2 linked regions of the Rhodothermus marinus genome follow. The protein of the gene in region 1 interacts with the protein of each later gene in a pairwise test. Links are inferred from orthologs where the notes say so. Each region holds a gene or a part of one and is shown in the gene's direction. Other genes may lie near its edges.

What was found. The genes of interacting proteins can lie anywhere in the genome.
Region 2: the proteins of rlmB (region 1) and tsaE interact in binary tests that used the Escherichia coli proteins (3 or more experiments, as listed by UniProt). The link is inferred for Rhodothermus marinus from one-to-one orthologs.

The regions. Positions count from the first base shown.
Region 1 is NZ_AP019797.1:2,020,016-2,024,576, reverse strand. The notes cover bases 801-3,799. They hold rlmB (23S rRNA (guanosine(2251)-2'-O)-methyltransferase RlmB), read left to right. Parts: upstream 801-1,920; coding sequence 1,921-2,679; downstream 2,680-3,799. Other genes in these bases: GYH26_RS08745 (lysylphosphatidylglycerol synthase transmembrane domain-containing protein), read right to left, coding at 3,079-3,799; GYH26_RS08750 (hypothetical protein), read right to left, coding at 2,676-2,927; GYH26_RS08760 (pyridoxal phosphate-dependent decarboxylase family protein), read left to right, coding at 801-1,924. In the rest of the region: GYH26_RS08765 (DUF3592 domain-containing protein), read left to right, coding at 33-518; more of GYH26_RS08760, read left to right, coding at 527-800; more of GYH26_RS08745, read right to left, coding at 3,800-4,149; GYH26_RS08740 (LolA family protein), read right to left, coding at 4,153-4,561. UniProt on the Escherichia coli protein: Specifically methylates the ribose of guanosine 2251 in 23S rRNA.
Region 2 is NZ_AP019797.1:3,108,571-3,112,351, forward strand. The notes cover bases 1-3,000. They hold tsaE (tRNA (adenosine(37)-N6)-threonylcarbamoyltransferase complex ATPase subunit type 1 TsaE), read left to right. Parts: upstream 1-1,260; coding sequence 1,261-1,740; downstream 1,741-3,000. Other genes in these bases: GYH26_RS13560 (response regulator), read left to right, coding at 1-1,264; GYH26_RS13570 (NAD(P)-dependent oxidoreductase), read right to left, coding at 1,725-2,447; GYH26_RS13575 (M28 family metallopeptidase), read left to right, coding at 2,812-3,000. In the rest of the region: more of GYH26_RS13575, read left to right, coding at 3,001-3,781. UniProt on the Escherichia coli protein: Required for the formation of a threonylcarbamoyl group on adenosine at position 37 (t(6)A37) in tRNAs that read codons beginning with adenine.

The DNA.
Region 1 (4,561 bases):
CACGCCTGGATGTCTAAACGAGAGAAATCGCCTTGCGGAAACCGTCGCTTTCGTTGTGGATCGCCCGGGTGCTCTGGTTGGCACCCGGCCTGTTGTTCGCGCTGGGGCTGTACCTGGGCTGGTCGGCCTACCGGATGCTCCGCACCTGGCAGGAGGGCATTTCGGCCATGGCCGAAATCACCGAGCTGGAGATCTCGCAGCGGGTGGACGTGACGTACGATTATGTAAACCTGCGCATTCGGTTGCCGGACGGACGGGTGCTGGAACGCAACCGGTTGAGCCTGCCGCACACGCTGGCGCCATTGCTGCGCGGACGCGACTCGGTCGAGGTGCGGGTCCGGCCGGAAAACCCGGAGGACGTGGTCATCGTGGAACTGGCCCGGGCCCAGTGGCGCATGGCCCTGATTCAGGCCGTCATGAGTCTGCTGGGCGGGGTGCTTTTTGCCGTCGGCGTGGCCTGGTGGAACCGACTGCTGCGCCGGCAGGGTGACCCGGCATGGCGCACACCGGAAACCTGACGCCTGAGATGGACCTGAAGCCTTGGCTTGCGCGCGTGGTCGATGCCATTCGGGACTGGGAAGCGTCCTGGGGGCCTTACCCGCCGCATCCGTCTCTGCAGGTTGACCCGCACGAACTGGAGGCGGCGCTGAGCCGCTACCTGGAGCGCCTGCGGGGAAACTATCCCTTCTTCCATCCTCGCTATGCCGGGCAGATGCTCAAACCGCCCCATCCGGTTGCCGTGATCGGCTATCTGGCGGCCCAGCTCATCAACCCGAACAACCATGCGCTGGACGGCGGGCCGCCCACCGGGGAAATGGAAAAAGAAGTGGTGCGGGCGCTGGCCGTCATGCTGCACCTGCCCGAGACCACGCTCGGCCACCTGACCGGCGGGGGCACCATGGCCAACCTGGAGGCGCTCTGGGTGGCGCGCTGCCTGCATCCGGACCGGGGCGTGGCGTTTTCACGGGAAGCGCACTACACCCACGGCCGCATGAGCGGCGTCCTGCAACTCGAGGCCGTGGAGGTACCCACCGATGCCGAAGGGCGCATGGACCTCGAGGCGCTTGAAGCGGTGCTGCGCACTGGGCGCATCGGAACCGTCGTGCTGACGGCCGGCACGACGGGGCGTGGCGTGGTCGATCCGATCGCCGACGCACTGCCGCTCTGTCGTCGGTATGGCTGTCGGGTGCACGTCGATGCCGCCTACGGAGGCTTTTTTGCGCTGCTGGCCCATGCCGACGCGCCGGAGCTGGCCCCGGACACCCGGCGCCACCTGAGGGCCATAGCCGACTGCGACTCGGTGGCGATCGACCCGCACAAGCACGGCCTGCAGCCGTACGGCTGCGGGGCCATTCTCTTCCGGGATCCTTCGGTAGGCCGGTTCTACCGGCACGATTCGCCCTACACCTATTTCACGTCCGACGCACTGCATCTGGGCGAGATCAGCCTGGAGTGCTCGCGGGCAGGAGCGGCCGCCGGGGCGCTCTGGCTCACGCTGCAGGTGTTGCCGCTGGCGGCCGATCGCGGACTGGGGCCGATCCTGGCTGCCTGTCTGCGGGCCGCCCGCCGCTGGGCCGCGTTGCTGGAGACCTCGGAGGTACTCCGATTGGTGCAACGGCCCGAGCTGGACATCCTGACGTTCTATCCCGTGCCATTGACTTCCACGGCCTCGGCCGTGGACGCGGCCAGTCAGCGGCTTTTTCAGGAGGCCATGGAGAATCAGGAAGATCCGGTGTTTCTCAGTGTGCTGCGGCTGCGCACCGAGGCGCTTCGGCATCGCTGGCCGACGTTGCAGGCAGACCGGCCGGAAGTCCGCGTGCTACGAAGCGTGCTGATGAAGCCGGATCATGAAACGTACGTGCCCCATCTGCACGAGCGACTCGAGCATCTAGCCCGTCGTATTCAGACTTCGACAGCGGTATGAGTGAAGCGATCGATCGGCTGGTGGGACGCAATCCGGTGCGGGAGGCGCTGGAGCAGGAGGAAACCCGCGTGGAGAAGGTGCTGCTCCAGGAGGGAGTCGGCGGGCCGGCGATCGAGGCCATCCGGCGGGCGGCACGGGCGCACGGCGTTCCCGTACAGGTCGTTCCGAAAGCCCGACTGGACCGGCTGGCCGCAGGGGCCGTGCACCAGGGCGTGGTAGCCTTCGTGGCACCGGTGCACTACCGAACGCTGGAAGAGTTGCTGGAAGCGGTAGCCCCTTCACCTGAAGCCGTTCAGGAACGCCAGCCGCTGCTGGTGGCGCTGGACCAGATCGAAGACCCGCACAATTACGGCGCTATTTTGCGGACGGCTGCGGCGGCCGGCGTGGCCGGGGTGCTGGTGCCGAGGCATCACATGGCCCCGCTGAACGCTGCCGCCCTCAAAGCCAGCGCCGGTGCAGCCCTGCGCGTGCCCATCGCCCATGTAACGAACCTGGCCCGGGCGCTGGAGACGCTCAAAGCGCACGGATTCTGGGTGGCCGGCGCCAGTCCCTCCGGCGACGTTTCTGTGTGGGAGATGGACTGGCACCGGCCGCTGGTGCTTGTGCTGGGCAACGAAGGACGCGGGCTACGCTCCGGTGTGGCCCGGGCGTGCGATCTGCTCGTCTCGATCCCGCTGCGCGGCCCCGTCGAATCGCTCAACGTCTCGGTGGCCGCCGGCATTCTGCTGTTTGCGGCCACCCGCACGCGCCCTTAGCGCGTACCGTTACCCCGATAGACGATCTTCCGAATCGTATCGAATTGCAGGTAGGGGTACTCCTCCTGGATCCGCTCGATGGCGTCGTAGGCGGGCACGTTCTGAGCGCGTAATTGCCGAAAGCGTTTGCGGATCTGATAGTCGCGGACGCTCTTGGCATCCAGCAGATTGTGCTCGACCAGCAACTGGTACACCTCGTCGCTGATCAGATCGGCCAGCGGGTTGCGGTGTTTGACAAGGGCTTCCATAGGTCCGGCTGCTGATTGTGAAAGAACCCGGGTACGTGTGGCTGCGCGACTGGTAGGAAGTCTACATGAATCCGTAGCGCTTCGCAGAAGCAACTGGGTGAACGGTCGATTTCTTGAAATCAATGGAAAGGAAGCGCTACTGATCCGTTGTTCAGGGGGACGTGGAAGGGGTTCGAAATGTGGCTGGAAGCGCTTCTAAACCGGTGTCGTCCGGCGGCCGCCAGTGACCACCCTGCAGCACCAGACAGACAAAGCCGATCAGCGTGTAGAGCACCATCTGGGCACCGTGCGTCAGCACGGCATAGGTGGCGGCCGCCGCCTGAGGGACTGTCAGCAGGTGAACCATAACCTGCACCGTGATATAGTGGTAGGAGCCCAGTCCGCCGGGCGATGGAAGGGCCACGCCTACGGCGCCCAGCACCAGCAGGATCCAGGCCTCGGCCGGTCCCAGCCCGCAGGGCCGGCTCAGGTGGAGCATGACCAGCGGTAGATAGGCCATGCCCCAGTAACAGGCCCACATCAGCAGCGTGCTGAGCGTCAGAGCCACCGGCCGATGCGTGCGATGCACGGTGAACAGTCCGTGTTTGAATGCGGCAAGCGGTCCACGTAGTCGCCGACCGATGCGCCGGAGCAGGGGCGTCCGACGTCCCAGATAGACACCGAGCCCGAGAAGCAGCAGCACAAGCAGGGCACCTACCGCCAGAAGCTGCAGGGATCCGCTCTGAAACCAGGGCGCCACGAAAAGGCGATGCAGTTCCGCCCACCGATCCAGTAGCATGACCAGCACGCTGAGCAGGGCCAGCACGAGCACCAGCAGATCCAGCAGGCGCTCGGCCACCACCGTGCCCAGCACGCTGCTGAGGCGCAGTCCGGTGGTACGGCTCAGGCTGGCCGCTCGGGCCAGCTCGCCCAGCCGGGGGGCCGCATAGTTGACCATGTAGCCGATCATGAGCGCCTGAAAAGCGCGGGCGATGGTGAGACGGCGCCGGCCGTTTGCATCGGGCAGGGCTTCCAGCAGCAGCCGCCAGCGCCAGGCCCGGATCAGGTGGCTCAGCAGCGTCAGCACCACAAGAGGGGCCAGCCAGCGATAGTCGGCCTGCTTCAGATCCTCCCAGATCACCCGGAGATCGGCGCCGCGCAGGGCCAGATAGAGCAGACCGAGGCCCAGCGCAAAACTTCCGAGACGGAAAAGCAGCGGGCGAAGCTTTTCGGTTCGGGCCATGAATCACTGGCGCAGGTCCACTACTTCGACCCCTTCCGGCGGGCGAAACGTGAACAGTTCGGGCGAGAGCGCAGGGTTCAGCACCAGATCGGACAGCAGGAACGTCATGCGCGTGTCGTTCACGTCGCGCACGTCCACGCGGGTAACGAGCAGGTCCCGGTCGCGCACCCAGAGCACCACCTCCTGAAACGGCGCTTCCGGTCGGAGCGGACGCAGGCGCAATCGGTGATACGCCGTGTTCTGATAGGTAACGGCCTCTCCGCCAAGCACCTCGTAGCGATCGCTGTAGTGGAGCAGAAATTCGTTGAGCGAAAAGCCGGTCTCGTCGGGCACGTAGTCGTTGATGAGTACCTGGCGTGTGTCGGGCAGGTAGACCCAGGTGGTGCGGCCGTCGGTGACGATCGTCTGGCGC
Region 2 (3,781 bases), 1.1 Mb from region 1 along the record:
CAGCGACTACCTGACCAAACCCGTCAACCCGAGCCAGATCCTGCTCACCTGCAAGCGCCTGCTCGAACAACCCCGCATCCGAAGCGAAAAAGTCTCGCAGGAATACCTGCAGGCCTTTGCCCGCATTGCGGCTGCGTTGCAGGGGCCGCTCTCGCCCGATGAATGGGTGGACCTGTACCGCCGGCTCACCCGCTTCGATCTGGAGCTGGAAGGCGACGAAGGCGCCCGCCAGATTCTGGAAGACCAGTTCCGCGAGGCCAACCGGGTCTTCGGACGTTACATCGAGGACGTATACCCCGACTGGCTGGCGTCGCAACCCGACAAAGACCGGCCCGTACTCTCGCACGAGGTGCTGCCCCGCTTCGTGCTGCCGGCACTCGACGAAGGACGGCCCGTGCTGTTTTTCGTCATCGACTGCATGCGCTTCGACCAGTGGCTGGAGTTCGAACGACTGCTGGCGCCGCTGTTCGACCTGGAGCTGCACTTCCACTTTTCGCTGCTGCCCACAGCCACGCCGTACGCCCGCAACGCAATCTTCAGCGGGCTGCTGCCGCGTGATCTGGCCCGGCGTTACCCGGACGCCTGGTCCGAGGCCGAAGAAGGCGAAAGCAGCCGCAACCGCAACGAAGAGACGTTCCTGCACGACTTCTTCGAGCGGCGCCGCCTGCGCGCGCGCATCCGCTACGAAAAGCTCATCGGCGCCGCCGACGGCCGCGCCTTCGCCCGCCAGGTGAACGACTTCCTGCAGCACGACCTGAGCGCCATCGTCGTGAACTTCGTCGACATTCTGGCGCACAGCCGCTCCGACTCGGACGTGCTTAAAGAGATTGCTCCGGACGAGCGCGCTTACCGGGCACTGACGCGCACCTGGTTCGAGCATTCCTGGCTCTACCAGGCTTTTCAGGAGCTGGCCCGCCAGCGCTGCACGATCATCCTGACGACCGACCACGGCGCCATCCGCTGCCTGCACCCCACGAAAGTACTGGGCGATCGCGAAACCTCGACGGCGCTCCGGTTCAAGTTCGGCCGCAACCTGCGTGGCGACGAGCGCCACGCCATCCTCGTGCGCGACCCGCTGCCCTTCGGTCTGCCGCGAAGCAGCGTGACGACCACCTACCTGCTCGCCAAAGAAGACTACTACTTCGTCTATCCGACGAATTACCACCACTACGTGAACCTGTACCGCGACACGTTCCAGCATGGCGGCGTGTCGCTGCAGGAGATGATCGTGCCGATCGTTACCCTGCGTCCCCGGACCTTATGAGCACCGCTGCACGGACCGATCTGTTGCCCTGCGAGACGGACAGCCCCGAGGCCACGCATGCGCTGGGGCGGCGCCTGGCCGAACACCTCCGGCCGGGCGACGTGGTGGCGCTCTATGGCGACCTGGGCGCGGGCAAAACGCAACTGGTCAAAGGGATCGCGGCGGGCCTGGGCATTCCCGACGTGGAGGTCAGCAGCCCCACGTTCACGCTCGTGCACGAGTACCGGGACGGACGGCTGCCGCTCTACCACTTCGACGCCTACCGCCTGCGCAACCTGGAAGAGTTCTTCGACCTGGGCTACGAGGAATACTTTTATGGCGACGGCGTGAGCGTCGTCGAATGGGCCGATCGCGTCGAGCCGTTGCTGCCCCCGCACGCGCTGCGCCTGCGGCTCGAACACCTGGGCGGCGATCGTCGCCGCATCACCTGGCACGAGGCGCCTCCTTCGCCCGACGGACGTCAGGCCCGGTTGTAAATGACCGGCATCTGCCCTTTCCAGCGGTTCCAGAGCGCCTCTTCGGTGAGCAGCCGGGCCATGAAGTGCGCCACGTTGATCCGGCTGGTGGCTCCGGCGTCGAGCAGTGCGCTGCGCGTGGGCGACGGATGCACCTCGTAGGCCGAGACGGCCGCCTCGTCCTGAAGGGCATCCGGACGCACGGCCACCCACTCGATGAATTCGTCCCGCGGACCGATGCGCGTGCGCAAAAACTCGGCGGCCGCCACGTTGTCCGCATGTGGCGGCAACAGGCCACGCAACAGTCGCTCCAGCAGCCGGTGCAGGAAAGGCAACGGTTCGTCCAGATCGCGATTGCGGTTGCCCGCCGTGTTCATCAGCGCGAAGCGGACCGGCCGGTCCGGTCGGTGTCGCCGGACGGCCCGACAGAGTCGCCGCACCGCGTCGGTCACCAGACGTCGCGGCGGTCCGAACATCCCCCGGAAGCTCACCCGATGGCCCAGGCACGAGGCCACCGCCCCCCACCCTTCCACGTAGGCGGCCAGCTCCGCATCGCTCAACTCCGAAATGCTTCCATAGATCAGCGAAAGGTTCGGCTGCGTGTCAAGCAGCTCCGAAAGCCTGTCAGGCGTGCGCACGATGGCCCGCACCCGCTCGCCCCGCTCCAACAATTGCTGCACCAGCAACCGCCCCGTGGCGCCGGTGGCTCCCACCATCAATACCGTCATGATCCCTCTGCTCCGCGCCCGCCTCGAGGGCCGACGCTCGTAAAATTGGAAAGAAAGGCCCCGGATCGACTTATGGACCTGCATCGGAAGCTTACCCCCTACCTTCGCGCAAGTTGCCGCACATTTCGAACTTTCTCGCCCCGCGACTTTCGCCTCCCCGAAAAGCGCGCGCTTTTGTACCTTAATAGCTCAAAGCGAACCTGTGAACAGACACGAAGCGACGGGCCTTTTAGCAAACGCCACTGCGACTGCGCCTTGTGGCTTACTACAAACGTGCTTGTAGTTCGCTAAGAAGCGTAAACGAAGGGCCCTCAGCGGTCCCCGCGGAACACGCGCGCAATCTCAAACCGAACCGAAAAGAACCATGACGACACGCCTGTTTGTCGCCTGTTTGCTGCCTGTGCTTGTGTGGACGGGTTGCCGGCGGAAAGATTCCACCGAAGCGGCCCGCCGGGCCATCACGCCGGAATTGCTGGCCGAGCACATCCAGGTGCTGGCCTCCGATGAGTTTCTGGGCCGGGCACCTGCCTCACCGGGCGAAGAAAAGACGGTCAACTATCTGATCGAGCAATTTCAGGCGCTGGGGCTCCGTCCGGGCAACGGCGACAGCTATACCCAGGAAGTGCCGCTGGCCGAGATCACGGCCGATCCGGCCTCGGCCCGACTGGAAGTGCAGGGACGCCGGGGCCGCCTGCGCTTCCGCTACGGCGACGAGGCCATGTTCTGGACCAAACGGCTGGTGCCGGAGGTGTCGGTGACCGGAAGCGAGGTGGTCTTCGTGGGCTACGGCATCGTGGCGCCCGAGTACGACTGGAACGACTATGCGGGCGTGGACGTGCGCGGCAAGACCGTGGTGATCCTGGTGAACGACCCCGGCTACGCGACGGGCGACTCGACGCTGTTCACCGGCCGGGCCATGACCTATTACGGCCGCTGGACCTACAAATTCGAGGAAGCCGCCCGCCAGGGTGCCGCAGCCGCACTCATCATCCACGAGACCGGTCCGGCCGGCTACCCGTGGGCCGTGGTACAGGGCTCCTGGTCCGGTCCTCAGTTCACGCTGGTGAACGAACAGCAGAACATGGACCGGTGCGCCATCGAGGGCTGGCTGACCTATGAGTCGGCCCGTCGGCTGTTCGAGCTGGCCGGCCGGGATCTGGAGCAGCTCAAGGCGGCGGCCGCCCGGCCGGGCTTCCGGGCCGTGCCGCTGGGCCTGCGCCTGTCGGCCACGCTGCGCAATACGACCCGCGAGGTGCGCTCGCGCAACGTGCTGGCGCTCCTGCCGGGCCGGGAGCGTCCCGACGAGGTGGTGATCTACACGGCCCACTGGGACC